2 linked regions of the Armatimonas rosea genome follow. The protein of the gene in region 1 binds, or shares a complex with, the protein of each later gene. Links are inferred from orthologs where the notes say so. Each region holds a gene or a part of one and is shown on either strand. Other genes may lie near its edges.

The links. The genes of interacting proteins can lie anywhere in the genome.
Region 2: the proteins of HNQ39_RS05600 (region 1) and trxA are in contact, whole or in part, in an NMR structure (PDB 2IPA), measured with the Bacillus subtilis proteins. The link is inferred for Armatimonas rosea from one-to-one orthologs.

What each region holds. Positions count from the first base shown.
Region 1 is NZ_JACHGW010000001.1:1,206,586-1,214,399, forward strand. The notes cover bases 2,581-5,556. They hold HNQ39_RS05600 (arsenate reductase ArsC), read right to left. Parts: upstream 4,283-5,556; coding sequence 3,878-4,282; downstream 2,581-3,877. Other genes in these bases: HNQ39_RS05590 (galactose oxidase), read left to right, coding at 2,581-3,237; HNQ39_RS05595 (MIP/aquaporin family protein), read right to left, coding at 3,234-3,881; HNQ39_RS05605 (ArsI/CadI family heavy metal resistance metalloenzyme), read right to left, coding at 4,279-4,770; HNQ39_RS05610 (ArsR/SmtB family transcription factor), read right to left, coding at 4,757-5,092; HNQ39_RS05615 (cytochrome-c peroxidase), read right to left, coding at 5,206-5,556. In the rest of the region: HNQ39_RS05580 (NAD-dependent epimerase/dehydratase family protein), read left to right, coding at 17-1,033; HNQ39_RS05585 (MFS transporter), read left to right, coding at 1,037-2,275; more of HNQ39_RS05590, read left to right, coding at 2,272-2,580; more of HNQ39_RS05615, read right to left, coding at 5,557-6,630; HNQ39_RS05620 (NIPSNAP family protein), read left to right, coding at 6,830-7,534. UniProt on the Bacillus subtilis protein: Catalyzes the reduction of arsenate [As(V)] to arsenite [As(III)]. In vitro, can dephosphorylate para-nitrophenyl phosphate (pNPP).
Region 2 is NZ_JACHGW010000004.1:342,078-348,421, reverse strand. What follows is about bases 1,059-3,956. They hold trxA (thioredoxin), read left to right. Parts: upstream 1,059-2,294; coding sequence 2,295-2,618; downstream 2,619-3,956. Other genes in these bases: HNQ39_RS21090 (sensor histidine kinase), read left to right, coding at 3,414-3,956; HNQ39_RS21095 (response regulator transcription factor), read left to right, coding at 2,722-3,417; HNQ39_RS21105 (M24 family metallopeptidase), read left to right, coding at 1,090-2,232. Also shown: HNQ39_RS21110 (Gfo/Idh/MocA family protein), read right to left, coding at 1-978; more of HNQ39_RS21090, read left to right, coding at 3,957-4,775; HNQ39_RS21085 (hypothetical protein), read right to left, coding at 4,758-5,042; HNQ39_RS21080 (aspartyl protease family protein), read right to left, coding at 5,049-5,921. UniProt on the Bacillus subtilis protein: Participates in various redox reactions through the reversible oxidation of its active center dithiol to a disulfide and catalyzes dithiol-disulfide exchange reactions.

The DNA.
Region 1 (7,814 bases):
CCCCGAATCTTAGGGCATGCATGTACTATTTCTAGGAGGCACGGGCCTCATCTCAACAGCGATTGCGCGTAAGCTGCTCCAGCGTGGCGAGCAGGTGACGTGCTTCAACCGAGGGCGGAGTGAGAACCGGCTAGAGGCACACCCCAACCTGACGATTCTGAACGGGGACCGGAGCGACCGCGCGGCGTTTGAGGCGCTCTTTGAGGGCAAGCACTTCGATGTCGTGGTAGACATGATCTGCTTCAGCCCCGACGATGCCGCGTCGAGCATCCGCGCCTTCAAGGGCCGCTGCGAGCACTTTCTCTTCTGCTCGACCGTCTGCGTGTACTCGGGGCCGCCGGTGACCATCCCGACCCCCGAGAGCGAGCCCTACCACTCGATCGGGGGCTACGGCAAGAACAAGGCGGCCTGTGAGCAGCTCTTCCTGAGCGAGCCCGACTTCCCTGCCACGGTCCTGCGGCCATCGCACAGCTACGGCGAGGGCGGGATGCTCATCCGGCCCGTGGGCGGCTGGGGCTCCTTTGGCACCTTCCCGGACCGCCTGCGCAAGGGCCTCCCCGTGATTGTCCCCGGCGATGGCACCAATGTCTGGGCGAGCTGCCATGTCGATGATGTCGCGGAGGGCTTTATCTCCGTGATGGGCAAGTCGGCCGCCATTGGGGAGTGCTTCAATATCACCGGCGAGGAGAATGTCACCTGGAACCGCTACCATGAGATTGTCGCGGAGGTGGTCGGGGGGACATTTAATCCCGTCTACATTCCCACCACGGTGCTCGCCAAGCTCGCCAAGCCGGACTGGACCGGTGGCCTGCGCGAGATCTTCGCCTGGCCCAGTATCTTCACCACCGACAAGATCAAGGCAATCGGCGGCTACCCCGGCCAGAGCATCTCCTGGGCGGCGGGCGCGGCGCGGACCATCGCCTGGATGGAGGCCAATGGCAAGGCTCAGCCCGCGGAGAGCGATACCTACGAAGACCGCCTGATCGCCGCTTGGCAGGAGCTCGTGGGCGCGCTCCCGCAGCTGGAGGCATAGGGCATGCCCGACGGGCGCAAGCCGCACCTGCTCTGGTGGGTGGTGTTTCTGCTTGCGCCTGTCGCGCTCCTCAACTACCTCGACCGCCAGATGCTCTCGGCGATGAAGTTCTCGGTGATGGGCGAGCTGCGCGACATTGGCAGCGACACCCGCTGGGGGATCATGCTGGCGCAGTTCAAGTGGGTCTATGCCTGCCTGAGCCCGGTCGGGGGCTACCTGGCGGACCGCTTCAGCCGCCGGGGGATCATTGTGGGGAGCCTTGCGGTCTGGTCCGCGATCACCTGGTGGACCGGGCAGGCGACCAGCTACTCGGAGCTCCTCTGGGCACGCACCCTGATGGGAGTGAGCGAGGCTTTCTACATCCCCGCCGCGCTCGCCCTCCTCATGGACTACCACACGGGGGCCACCAAGTCCCGCGCGACCGGCATCCACATGGCCGCGATCTATCTGGGCGTCATTCTTGGGGGCTTTGCCGGCTATGTCGCCGATGCGCCCGGACTAGGCTGGCGCTGGGCGTTTCACACGGCGGGAGCCGTGGGGATTGTCTACGCGCTCCCGCTTTGGCTTTTGCTCAAGGACCCGCCGCGCACGGGAGAGAGCGCTCCCAGAAACTCCCCGCTCGGGGCGCTCAAGCAGCTACTCCGTAACCCGTCGTTTCTACTCCTGACGCTCTACTTTGCGCTGATCGCCTGGCCGGGCTGGATGATGAAAGACTGGATGCCCGCGATGCTCAAGTCCCAGTTCGAGCTGAGCCAGGGGCGGGCGGGGGTCTCGGCGGGGCTCTACGTGAACCTGGCGGGCTTTGTGGGGCTGTTTTTAGGTGGGCTCTGGGCCGACCGCTGGGTGCGAAAGAGTGTCCGCGGGCGCACCACCGTGAGCGCGATCGGGATGGGGCTAATTATTCCCGCTCTCTTTGGCCTTGGCTACTCGCCCAGCATTGGGGTGGCAATCGGGTTTCTGGCGCTCTTTGGGCTGGGCTTTGGGCTCTTCGATGGCAACAACATGCCCATCCTCTCCCAGCTCGTCCGCCCCGATCTCCGCGCGACCGGCTATGGCGTGATGAACTTTGTGAGCGTCAGCCTGGGGGGCTTTGCCGATATCGGGGTGGGGCGGCTCCGCGACTCGGGGGCGAGCTTCGCGGGGATTCTTAGTTTGACGGCGTGCGCGGTGGCGGTCAATGTCCTGCTGGTGCTGCTGATCCGGCCCCGCCCGGAGCTCACCCCGGAGCTAGAGCGCGTATGAACTGGCAAAAACTCCCCAACCTCCCCGACCGTGAGGGCTTTGCGGGCTCGTTTGCGGGGACAAGCCACGGGGCGCTGCTGGTCGCGGGCGGCGCGAACTTCCCGGAGAAGCGGCCCTGGGAGGGAGGCACCAAGGTCTGGACCGACTCCGTCTTTGGGCTGGAGCGCCCCGGCGGCACCTGGCGCACGCTAGGCAGGCTCCCCGGTCCGCGCGGCTATGGGGTGAGTGTGTCGTTTGAGGACAGCCTGCTCTGTGTGGGGGGGAGCGACTCGACCCGGCACTATCCCGACACGTTTGCGCTGGAGTGGCGCGACGGCAAGCTAGCGATCCATACCCTGCCTCCCCTGCCGATCCCGCTGGCGAACGCCTGCGGCACGCGGGTGGACGACCAGCTCTTTGTGGTGGGGGGGCAGGAGGCTCCGGGGAGCACGAGCGCCAGCAACCGGGCTTTCTGCCTGACTCTCTCTCGGAGCGCGGCGGGCTGGAGCGAGCTGCCGCCCTTGCCCGGCCCCGGGCGGATTCTAGCCACCGCGGCGGCGCACGAGGGGAGCCTCTGGGTCTTTGGCGGGGCGGAGCTCTTTGCCAAGGACGATGGCACGGTGCTGCGGCGCTACCTGCGCGATGCCTACCAGTACGCCCCCAAAACGGGCTGGCGGCGGCTGGCCGACCTACCCGCCCCCGCGGTGGCGGCACCGACCCCCGCCCCGACATCGGCGATGGGAATCTACCTGCTGGGCGGCGACGATGGCCAGCGCGCGGGCTTGCCGCAGCAGACGCACCCGGGTTTTTCCAAGACCCTGCTGCGCTACGAGCCCGCGACCGATCAGTGGCGACGCGTGGGGGAGCTCAGGGTGGCGCGGGTGACGGTCCCCGTGGTGCACTGGGAGGACCGCTGGGTGATCGCTGGGGGGGAGGCCCGGCCCGGTGTGCGCTCCCCCGAGGTCTGGGCGGTGCGGCCCTAGCGGAAGACAGCGTAGAGGCGTGCCGCGACAGTGGTGCCAAGACAGGGCCCCAGCAGATAGATCCACCCGTGTGTCAGCGCTGCTCCTCCCGAGACCAGTGCAGGCCCAAGCGAGCGGGCCGGGTTCATCGAGCCCCCCGTGAGTGGCCCCCCGATCCAGACCAAAAAGACCACGCACAGGCCAATCGCTACCCCTGCAACGGGAGTGGAGGCCCGTGGGTCGGTGGCGACCGCCAGAATCAGGAGCATGAGCAAGCAGGCAAGAGTCGCCTCCAGCACGAGACAAGAGAGCACCGAAGCCCCGACTGCGGGAACATGGGTCCCATGGGCACCGGCACCAAAGATCAGCGCGGTCAGGCCCGCCGCCAGAGTCGCTCCAAGTACTTGCGCCACGACATAGCCGGGGACCTGCTTCCACGGGAACTTGCCCGAGACCGCAAAGCCCAGAGTGACCGCGGGGTTGAAGTGCGCCGCGCTGATATGCCCAAAGGCGGTGATCATCGCCAGCACCGCCAGCCCCGAGACCCAGGCTGCCGCCGCCAGCGAGCTGTCGCCGCCGTGGAGCTTCCCCGATGCCGAGAGCGCGACAGGCGCAAAGACAATCCCAAACGTGCCGAGCAGCTCCGCGAGAAACTTCTGTTTCATGCAAGCTCTGCCAGGAGGGTCTCAACACGGGCCTTTATCTGGTCCCGAATCTCGCGCACCTTCTCGATCGGCTGGCCCTTGGGATCGTCTAGGCCCCAGTCCTCGGTGAAGAAGATGCGTGCGGGACAGGCATCCGCGTCCACTCCACAGCCCATCGTGATCTTCTTGTCCGCCCGATCTGCGAGCTCTTGGGTGAGCTGCTTGGGGCTCTGAGCGGCCATGGAGATACCGAGCTCCGCCATGACCTCGACAGCAACCGGGTTGATCTGGGTCCCCGCCACCGTTCCCGCCGACTCACCCACCACCGCGAGGCCACGCTCCTTGGCGTAGTGATTGACAAAGGCCTCCGCCATCTGGGAGCGTCCGGCGTTGTGGACACAGACAAAGAGCACGGTCTTCATGAGCAGCCACACCCCGTCTTTGCCATCGTCAGGCTCAGCCCACGTGCCTGGGGAGTACAGCACCCTGCGGGCTCCGCCCCTGCCTGAGGAGGTGCCTCAAAAGCGCCGTCCATCATGTCGTCCAGGATCGTGTAGATCTCCCAGGAATTGCCATCGGGGTCCTGTGCCCAGACCTTTTCTTGGCGGGCATGGCAGCAGACAGTGTCCCCCTCATCCAGGGAGACGAGCCCGGCAGCGGTCAGGCGCTCTCGGGCGGCCTGCACCGCCTCCACCGAGTCTAGGACCACACCCAGGTGGTTGAGGGCACCGCCTGTAGCAGGGAGTGCGCTCTGGTTGAGAGCCAGCTTGAGTGCTGGGGTCTCCAGGTCAAAGTTGGCGTAGCCGGGGCGGATTTTATGGGCAGGGACACCAAAAAACGCCTCGTAGAAAGCGACCGATCGTATCACATCGCTCACATTGAGCGAGACATGGGTCTTAGCAGCAGCCATGGGGTTTTTCTCCTAGAAATGCGGCAAGCGCCGCGACGGTTGAGGGATTGAGGGCACAGACAACAAACTTGCCACGCTTCTCCATCGTGATAAGCCCCGCGAGCCGTAGCTCCTTAAGATGGGCCGAGACCGTGGAGGTGATCTTCTCCGCACCGGTGATCTTGCAGCAGACCTCACCGACTGTGGGGCCGACCGTGGGACGAATCCCGCCATCTTCCTCTATGGCGGCGGTTGGGCAGCAGTCGCGCAGGCACTGAAAGATCGCCAAGCGGGTCGGGTCCCCGAGGGCTTTAAAGGCGGTGGTAAGCTGTTCGTCTGTCATGATGTTTTATTTCGCGAAATGACGAAATAATTCTACCCCCGTCTCGCACAAGGCGCAAGAAAAAAAATCGCGGCCCGGGTGGGCCGCGATAGAGTGGGTGGTTAGAGAGCGTGCTACTTCTTGAACGGATTGGAGAACTTGGGATCGCTGAGGATGGAGTTGTCGGTCAGCGTGCGCAGGAACGCGATCAGCGCATCCCTGTCCTCCCCGGAGATATTCAGGCGCTGTGGGACGCCCCCCGGCCCCTTGAGCCGGTTGTCGAGCGCGGGACCGTCTTTTACCCCCCCGATATAGTGGTCCACCACCTGCCCGAGAGTGGTGAAGCGCCCATCGTGCATGTAGGGGCCGGTGACCGCGATGTTCTTCAGCGACGGCGACTTAAAGATGCGGGTCTCGCCGGCATCGAGGCCATTGCTGCGCGAGTTGGCGGTAAGCGAGAAGGTCGGGATCGTGTGGCAGCCCGCACAGCCCGCCCCACCCTGGTTGGGTGCGAGGAGATAGACCTGCTTGCCGCGCTCCTCTTGGTCGGTGTAGCCCGTGAAGCGCGCCCCGATATTGGCATTGGGTTGCCCCGGGTTGAAGACCTTGGCGAACTCCGTGTCGAAGCGGCTATTCACCGAGACCATGCTGCGCTCGTACTGGGCGATGGCGCGCTGGATACGGTCCTCCGTGATAGTGCTATCGCCAAAGACCCACTTGAAGAGCTCGGGGTAGTAGGGGAGGGTGTTCATCTTGGTGATGAGCGCGGACATTCCTCCGTTGGCGGTATCGAAGCCCATCTCGACCGAGTTCTGGATCGGCTGGGTGGCCTGGGCCTCCAGGCTGGCGGCGCGCTTGTCCCAGAACATCTGCATCCCGGTGTAGAAGCGTGCATTGGCGATCCGCATGGCGTGCGCCCCTGTCTGGCCGCCCTCGAAGCCCGTGCTGAGTGTCTTGTTGTCGGTGAAGCCTTGGTTTTGGCTGTGGCAGGTGGCACAGGCGACCGTGTTGTTGCGGCTCAGGCGGGGATCGAAGAAGAGGACGCGTCCCAGAGTCGCGCCCCGGTCGGTGAGCTGGTTGTTGGCGGGCGTGTTGTTCTGCCCCTGCACAGTGGCATCGTAGTGCACCGGGTAGGTGGGGTTGGCGTAGTTAAAGAGGTTCGTCACGTCGATCGTCGTGTACTCTTTGGTCCCCGCAAACGGGTCTGGCGTGGGGGTGGGAGTAGGAGTCGGCGTGGGCGTTGGGGTCGGCGTCGGTGTTGGGGTGGGAGTTGGCGTCGGCGTCGGTGTCGGACTTGGGGTGGGAGTCGGGGTTGGCGTCGGCGTGGGGGTGGGCGTGCCGCCCGGGTCCGGTGTGGGCGTGGGTGTCGCGGTGGCTCCCGGTGTCGGGGTGGGGCTCGGTGTCGCGGTTGGAGCGGCCGTGGGGGCAGGAGTGGGCGTCGCCGCCGTCCCACCGCCCCCGCCACAGCCGCCCGTGGCAACGAGAGCAAAGGCTTGCAGGGTAAAGAGCAGAGAGAGGACGCGTCGCCGCCGAGGGGTGAGCAAGTCTTTTGATTCCATAGTGGCCTCAGGGTAAATCTTAGTCGTGAAGAAGTCATGAAGCGTGGCATATTGGCGGGGATTGGAAATCCCCGCCTCCCGAAAAGAGCGTCCCGAGGACGCGGGAAATGCTCGGCCTCTGCGCGTCCTCGGGACGCTCCCCAAACTCGGAGACGGGGATTTCCAATCCCCGTCTCCGAGTTTGTGCTAGAATTGCCTCATGAACGACAAGCGCTGCTACGAGCTTCGCATCTACACGGCGGGGGAGGGCAAGCTCGATGCCCTCAATGCCCGCTTCCGCAACCACACGCTGGGGCTCTTTAAGAAACATGGCATGACCAATGTAGGCTACTGGATGCCGCTGGAGAACCCGGAGCGCAAGCTCTATTACATCCTCTCGTTCCCCAGCCGGGAGTTTCGGGATGCCGCCTTCAAGGCCTTCGGTGCCGACCCCGAGTGGCAGGCGGTCTACAAAGAGTCCGAAAAAGACGGCCGGCTCGCTGTTAAGGTGGAGTCGCAGTTTCTGCACACGCTGGATTTCTCGCCCAAGCTCCCTGCCAAGTCCGCACGCCAGCCACGGGCCTTTGAGCTCCGGACCTACTTTGCCTCGCCGGGGAATCTGGCGCGGCTCCAGAACCGCTTTCGGCAGCACACGCTCAAGCTCTTTGAGAAGCACAAGATGACCAATATCGCCTACTGGGAGCTCGACCCGGATCAAAAAGGCGCGGACAACACCCTGGTCTATCTCATGGCCTACCCCAATGAAGCCGCCCGAAAAGCATCGTGGGACACCTTCCGCACCGACCCGGCCTGGCTCGCGGCGCGGGAGGCATCGGAGAGAGAGGCGGGCGGGATGCTGACCCTCAAAGACGGTGGCGTGGTCTCGGTGCCGCTTGCTCCTACGGACTACTCACCCCTCCAGTAATAGGCCGCGATGCCGCCCTATTTATCGGAGAGGCGGCGTTATTTCCTACTTCCCACAATTTAATGCCTCGGCAGTAAGCATTGATGAACCCGGTAGGGAGTGTTGATGAACGCGCTGGAGGCGTTGATGAGCCCGCTGCTCAGGATAACAGACGAGCTGGCCGGAGAGTAAGCTGGGGGCTCCCCTCCCATGTCCTGTCTCTCTAATCTCTGCCGGTGAGGATGTAGCAGGATCGCTTAAGTTTTGCGCGTCCTCGACGTAGAACAGCCCGGCGGAATGT
Region 2 (6,344 bases), on another replicon or contig:
GAGCGTCTCCAGCGCGGCCCAGTCGCCGTGGTGCGGGTTCTTCGGATCGGCCTCCAGAAAGACCCCGGCGGGCCAGTCTCGAAACGTCCCCTTGCTGCCCTGAAGGAGCGTCCCCCGGCTGTAGGGCCGCGGCGTCACCACATCGTGCTGGAGCATGATCGTCCGGCCCTTCGCCGTCTGGATCAGGCTGGTGTTCATGTCGCCCGCTTTGTAGGTCTCAAGGCGCTTTGCATTGCCTTCGTCAATAATGGCATCGCGCGTCTCGCTCATGCTGGCCTCGCAGCTGCTCATCGAGACCAGCCGGACGAACCGATCGCCGCGGTGGATTCCCATGGCCTGCGCGACCGGGCCGAGACCGTGGGTTGGGTAGAAGTTGCCATCGCTGGTCTTGTGCGGCTCACGGCGCCAGAGGCCCTCGCTGTGGTCGGAGAGGAGCAGGTGGCGCAGGTCATGGATGTAGGCCGCCTCGCCGTGGGTGAGAGTTCCAAGCTTGCCGGTATGGGCGAGGTGGATCATCATCAGCTCGTTGTAGCCGTAGCAGCAGTTCTCCAGCTGGACACAGTGCCGGCGGGTGCGCTCGCTGGTCTCCACCAGCTCCCAGCACTCGTCGAGGGTCACCGCCGCGGGCACCTCGACCGCGGCATGGACCCCGGCTTCCATCGCCGCGACCGCGTAGGGGACATGCTGGAGCCAAGGCGTAGCGATATAGGCCAAGTCGATGGCATCCGGGTCGAGCACTTGGCGCACATCCCCGCCCACGACCATCCGGGGTGCGGGGCGCTCCTTCTTGACCACCGCCGCGACCGCTTTCTGGGCCGATTCCTCGCTGACATCGAAGACCGAGACGATCTCCACGCCCTGCACCGCAAGGAGCTCACCCAGCATCCCCCGGCCACGGCCCCCACAGCCAATCAGCGCAACGCGCACGGTCTCACGCGGGGCAAACGCCACACCGCGCATGGTTTGAATCGAAGACATGGGGGGATTTTACCAGAGCCCCCCCCCTAACCCCCGCCCGGCGGGGGGACAAAATTGATTTTTCCTTATTGTTCCCCCGTTTCACGGGGGTTAGAGGGTAAGCTAGTTCGCATGAGTGATTTTGCCTTTCCCCAGCGTGTCGCAGGGCTGCGTGCGCGCTTTGAGCTAGAAGCTGATAAGTTCCGGCGCATCGATGCGTTTGTGGTCTCCAATATTGAAAACGTGCGGTACTTGACAGGCTTCTCGGGGTCGAGTGGGCTGGTGGTGGTGACAAAGACCGATGCGCGATTCTTCACGGATGGCCGCTATGCCCAGCAGGCGGAGCGCGAGGTTCCGGGCTTTGAGCAGGTGATCCTGCCGCCCAGTAGTGTCTTGCTGGTCGCGGCGGGGGAGTGGCTCCGAGATACTGCGCCCGTTTTCTGTATCGGGTTTGAGGCGGACCACATTCCCTACAGTGCGTTCCTGACCCTGGACAAGACCCTCGACCCCGATGACCGGGCGCAGCAAGCGCTCTTTCCGCGCTCCGGCGATGTGGAGGCGCTTCGGGCGATCAAGGATGAGAGCGAGATCGCCAAGATTCGGGCGGCCTGCAAGCTTGCTGATGCGTGTTTTGAGCACCTGTGCGGCTTCATCAAGCCTGGCATGACCGAGGCGCGGGTGGCGTGGGAGCTGGAGTCGTTCTTCCGGCTGAATGGGGCGCAGAAGCTGAGCTTTGACCCAATTGTGGGCAGCGGTCCCAACGCGGCACTGATCCACGGGCGGGCGTCGGAGCGGGTGATTGGCTCGTCGGGCGGGCCGGAGTTCGTGCTGATGGACTTTGGCTGCGTGCTGGATGGCTACTGCTCGGATATCACCCGCACGGTCGTCGTGGGGGGGGAGCCGACGGAAAAAATGCGCCATATCTACGACTCGGTTCTGGCGGCGCAGCTCGCGGCACTGGCGGCGATCAAGCCCGGTGTCGAGGGCAAGAGTGTGGACACGCTGGCGCGCGAGCAGCTCAAGGCGGCGGGCTACGGCGAGATGCCGCACGGGCTGGGGCACGGGCTCGGACGCGTGGTCCACGACCTGCCATTGCCGACATTCTCGCCCAAGGCCACCGTGACTCTCTCCGAGGGGATGGTCGCGACAGTCGAGCCAGGGGTCTACATCGAGGGCTTTGGGGGCGTCCGGATCGAGGACGACGTGCTGGTGACCGCAGCGGGCTGTGAGCGCCTCACGGTCTCGTCCAAGGAGCTCCGAGTTCTTGGGAACTAATTACAAAGCTCAGTTGTAACGTGATTGGAAGATTTTCTAAAGACTGTTTGGAGGAAAGTAAGATGAGTGCAGCAGCAGCGGTTTCGTCCGCCGATTTTGAGGCCACGGTTCTAAAGTCCGAGGTCCCCGTCCTGGTTGATTTCTGGGCACCTTGGTGTGGTCCCTGTCGCCGGATCGCCCCGGAGCTCGATGCCGTGGCCGAGCAGCTGGGCGAGAAGGTCAAGATCGTTAAGCTCAATGTCGATGAGGAGCCGGAGCTTGCGGGCCAGTACGGGATCCAGAGCATCCCCGCGCTGCTGATCTTCAAGGGCGGCAAGCAGGTCGATGGCATGGTGGGCCTTGCCCCCCGCCAGGTGATCGCCGAGAAGCTCTCCGCGCACATCTAAACACAGACAGTGCCGACAAAAAGCCCGAGCGGTTCGTCCGCTTGGGCTTTTTGCGTTAAAAATCCATGAATGCACGCACGGTCTGGCGGCGATATAACAGAGCGTGCGAATCTTGATGGTAGAAGACGAAGCCCCGATCGCTTCCGTGGTGAAGCGGGGGCTGGAGCGTGCGGGCTACCAGATCGAGCTGGCCGAGGATGGCCTGAGCGGCTGGGAGCTTGCCAAAGAGGGGGGCTACGCGCTGATCCTCCTCGACCTGATGCTGCCGGGGCTCGATGGCCTGGAGCTCTGCCGTCGCCTACGGGCTCGCCGAGACCGAACGCCGATTCTCATGCTCACCGCGCGGGATGCCGTCCCGGAGCGGGTCAAGGGGCTGGAGTCCGGTGCCGATGACTACCTGCCCAAGCCGTTTGCCTTTGAGGAGCTCCTCGCGCGGGTGCGGGCGCTCCTGCGGCGTGAGGGGGTCAATAAGAGTAGCGTGATCTCCATCCGTGATCTTGAGATCGACACCACGACCCGGCGGGTACTACGGGCTGGGGAGGAGCTCTCGCTGACCCCGCGGGAGTACAGCCTCCTAGAGGCGCTTGCCAAGAACGAGGGGCGCGCCTTGACCCGTGAGATCGTGCTGGAGCGCATCTGGGGCGATGAAGGCAGAACCGGCTCGAATACGGTGGATGTCTACATCACCATGCTCCGCCGTAAGATCGACTCCGATGCCGAGATAAAGCTGATCCATACCGTCCATGGGGTGGGCTATGTCCTCCGCCGACCGGTGGAAGGCGAGGGAGAATCGTCATGAGTGTTCGTGTCCGCCTCGCGGTCTTAAATGTGCTGGTTTTTGCGATTGTGTTGGGAGCGCTTGGCGTGATGCTACGGGTTCAGGTCGCACAAACCCTCCGGGAAGGTGTCGACTGGCAGCTAAAACGTCGGGCACAGCGTTATGTTCCCCGTGACGGTAAGTACAGTCTGGTTGCCTTTGAGCGCTGGCGTCCGGGCCTCGCCAAGCATATTGGGGAGCGACGTGATGGAGAGCTCTTTCGCTATCCCTTCTATGACAGCCGTGGCAAAAACTACCTTCAGCCGGAGCTAAGTGCCTTCGACCCCGTTGCACTGGCACAGGCTCAGGCAACCCAGAAACCGGTCTATAGCTCGATCCCGGGGAGCCGGTGTTTCACCGTCGCGCTCCTCACCGACGAGACCAATGAAGCCGTCTACTATCAAGTTGCGGAGTCCGTGGCACCCATGAACGAGGAGCTGAACCGCCTGACACGGACGCTACTCACCCTGATTCCTCTGGCACTGCTGTTGGCGGGAACCTGCGGCGTGTTCTTGACGGGGCGTGCGCTCGCACCCGTTCGTCAGATAACGGATGCCGCGGCACGCATCGGTGTGGAGGACCTGTCGGAGCGGATGCGAGTGCCGGGGCCAGGTAAGGATGAGTTCGCACGACTGGCCCAGACCTTCAATGGGATGCTGGAGCGGCTGGAGGCGGCCTTTGAGCGACAGAAGCGCTTTGTCGCCGATGCCTCGCACGAGCTCAAGACCCCTCTGACCGTGATCAAGGCCAACTCCAGCCTGGCGCTGGCCGATCCCGATCTCCCCTCCGACTACCGTGAGACCCTGGTCGAGATCGACCGGGCCGCGGACCGGACAAGCCGCTTGGTGCAGGACCTCTTGCTCCTTGCCCGAACGGACCATGCCCAGCTACCGCTGAAGGAAAATGAGATCAGTGCGGCGATGCTCTTCTCTGCGGCGATCTCGGAGGCGCACAAGCTCTACCCCGACGGGGCGACCTTGCGCCAGGAAGTGAGCCAGGAGTGCTTCTGGGGCGACTCGCACCTGCTGCACCGCCTTCTCCTGAACCTACTAGACAATGCCCTCCGCCATACGTCGAAAGAGGGCACGGTCACCCTGTCTGCTCAGCCGAGTGGCTTCACGGTCACGGATACCGGCGAGGGAATTCCCGCCGAGCATCTAGCCCACCTTGGGGAGCGTTTCTACCGGGTCGATAGTGCCCGCGCCCGCACCGGCGGCGGCACGGGCCTTGGGCTTGCGATCAGCCGCGCGATTGTCGAGGCACACGGCGGGACTCTGGAGATTCAGAGCGAGGTCGGTAAGGGAACCACGGTTCGGGTCACCCTAGCCCCGCACGAGTAGGCGCTCCCCCGAGAGCTCCGTGCTGTCGGCGAGGCGCAGGCGAATCTCTAGTCGCGCGGTGTCCGTGATCTCTTCGGTTGGCTCTCCGGTCTCGGGGTCGGAGATGGCGATTAGGAGTGGTGTCGCATCGGGGGCCGTGGACTCCAGCAAGCCCGCCAGCCAGTGGACGATCACGGCCGCCTTGTGTGTCTGGCTTTCGTAGGTCGCGGTCGAGAGCAGGTCTTGGGCGGTGTCTAAGAGGTAGGGGAGAAGCTTTTCAGGGGGCATGGTGTTCTACAGAAAGAATACCTTGCTTTCCTGAAAGTTCAAGAACAGCTCGTGTCCGATCAGCACGTCTTGCCCAAGCAGGGCAGTGACCGAGGGCTCGCCTTGCAGGATCTCATCCCCGAGGCTACAGAGCACTCCTTGACCGATGGGTTTGCCCGACGGTAAGCAGACAGGTTCTTTCTTGAAATAGTAGCCAGCTTGCGCGAGGTCTGTACCTGTAATGCGCTTGATCTCCCACTGACTACTACGTTTTTCTATAAGCTCTTTGCGGACAAGTGATTTTGCAAGCACCGTATAGACCGATCCTGTATCAAAGACGACATTTGTTAAGTGGGCATCTAATCCTGGAATCTGGAGAGAGACACGCATGAAACTATCCTTGGAGCTATCTAACTTAAAGGGGAGTTCCACAGTAGACTCAAGAACCGGATAAGGAGTCTCTTTGGGAAAGAAGGAAATCGTCTTTTTCTTCCAAGAGATAAAGACATTGAACAGATGAAGACACCCCAGTCCGAGAATTCCACCGAGGCGATTTTCTTCCATATGTGAGCTAATAGCACTTTGGGAAAGGATCAATGCCATTGGTATGTCGTACCTGATCGCATCCGCATCCCGCTGAGCGATCGGCTCCGCGAAGGTGAGCTTTAAAGGTTGTGAGAGCGTGCCGTGCTTGAGAGACGCTTTCTCAGGGGCGGCGGGCTCTATTCCAACACGCTTGGCGAGCTGGCTGGTGACCACAAGCGTATAAGGGCATCCTGTATCGACGATAAAATTTAAGGCAGGACTGTCATTAATCCTGAGCTTTACCAGAATATGCTTGGTCTTCTTGTCGAGAGTGAAGGGAATCGTGAAAAATGGTACGGGATCACGAGTGAACATGGGGGTGCCTCACGTATCAAGGTGTCTGATACTGTACCCGAATTCACTTGGGATTCTGGTAAACTGGGAGGCATGGCAACTGTTACGACGGCCTCTGGCCTGCAATACGAAGATATCGTCGTTGGTGAGGGCGCATCGCCCGTGACGGGACGTGGCGTCTCGGTGCACTACACCGGCACCCTGCTCGATGGCAGCAAGTTCGACTCCTCGCGCGATCGGGGACAGCCGTTTACCTTCACGATTGGGGTGGGACAGGTGATCAAGGGCTGGGACGAAGGCGTGGCGGGCATGAAGGTCGGGGGGCGGCGGACGCTGACCATCCCGAGCGACCTGGCCTACGGCTCCCGTGGCGCCGGTGGGGTGATTCCGCCCAACGCGACCCTGATTTTCGATGTTGAACTGCTCGCGGTAAAATAGGCCTAC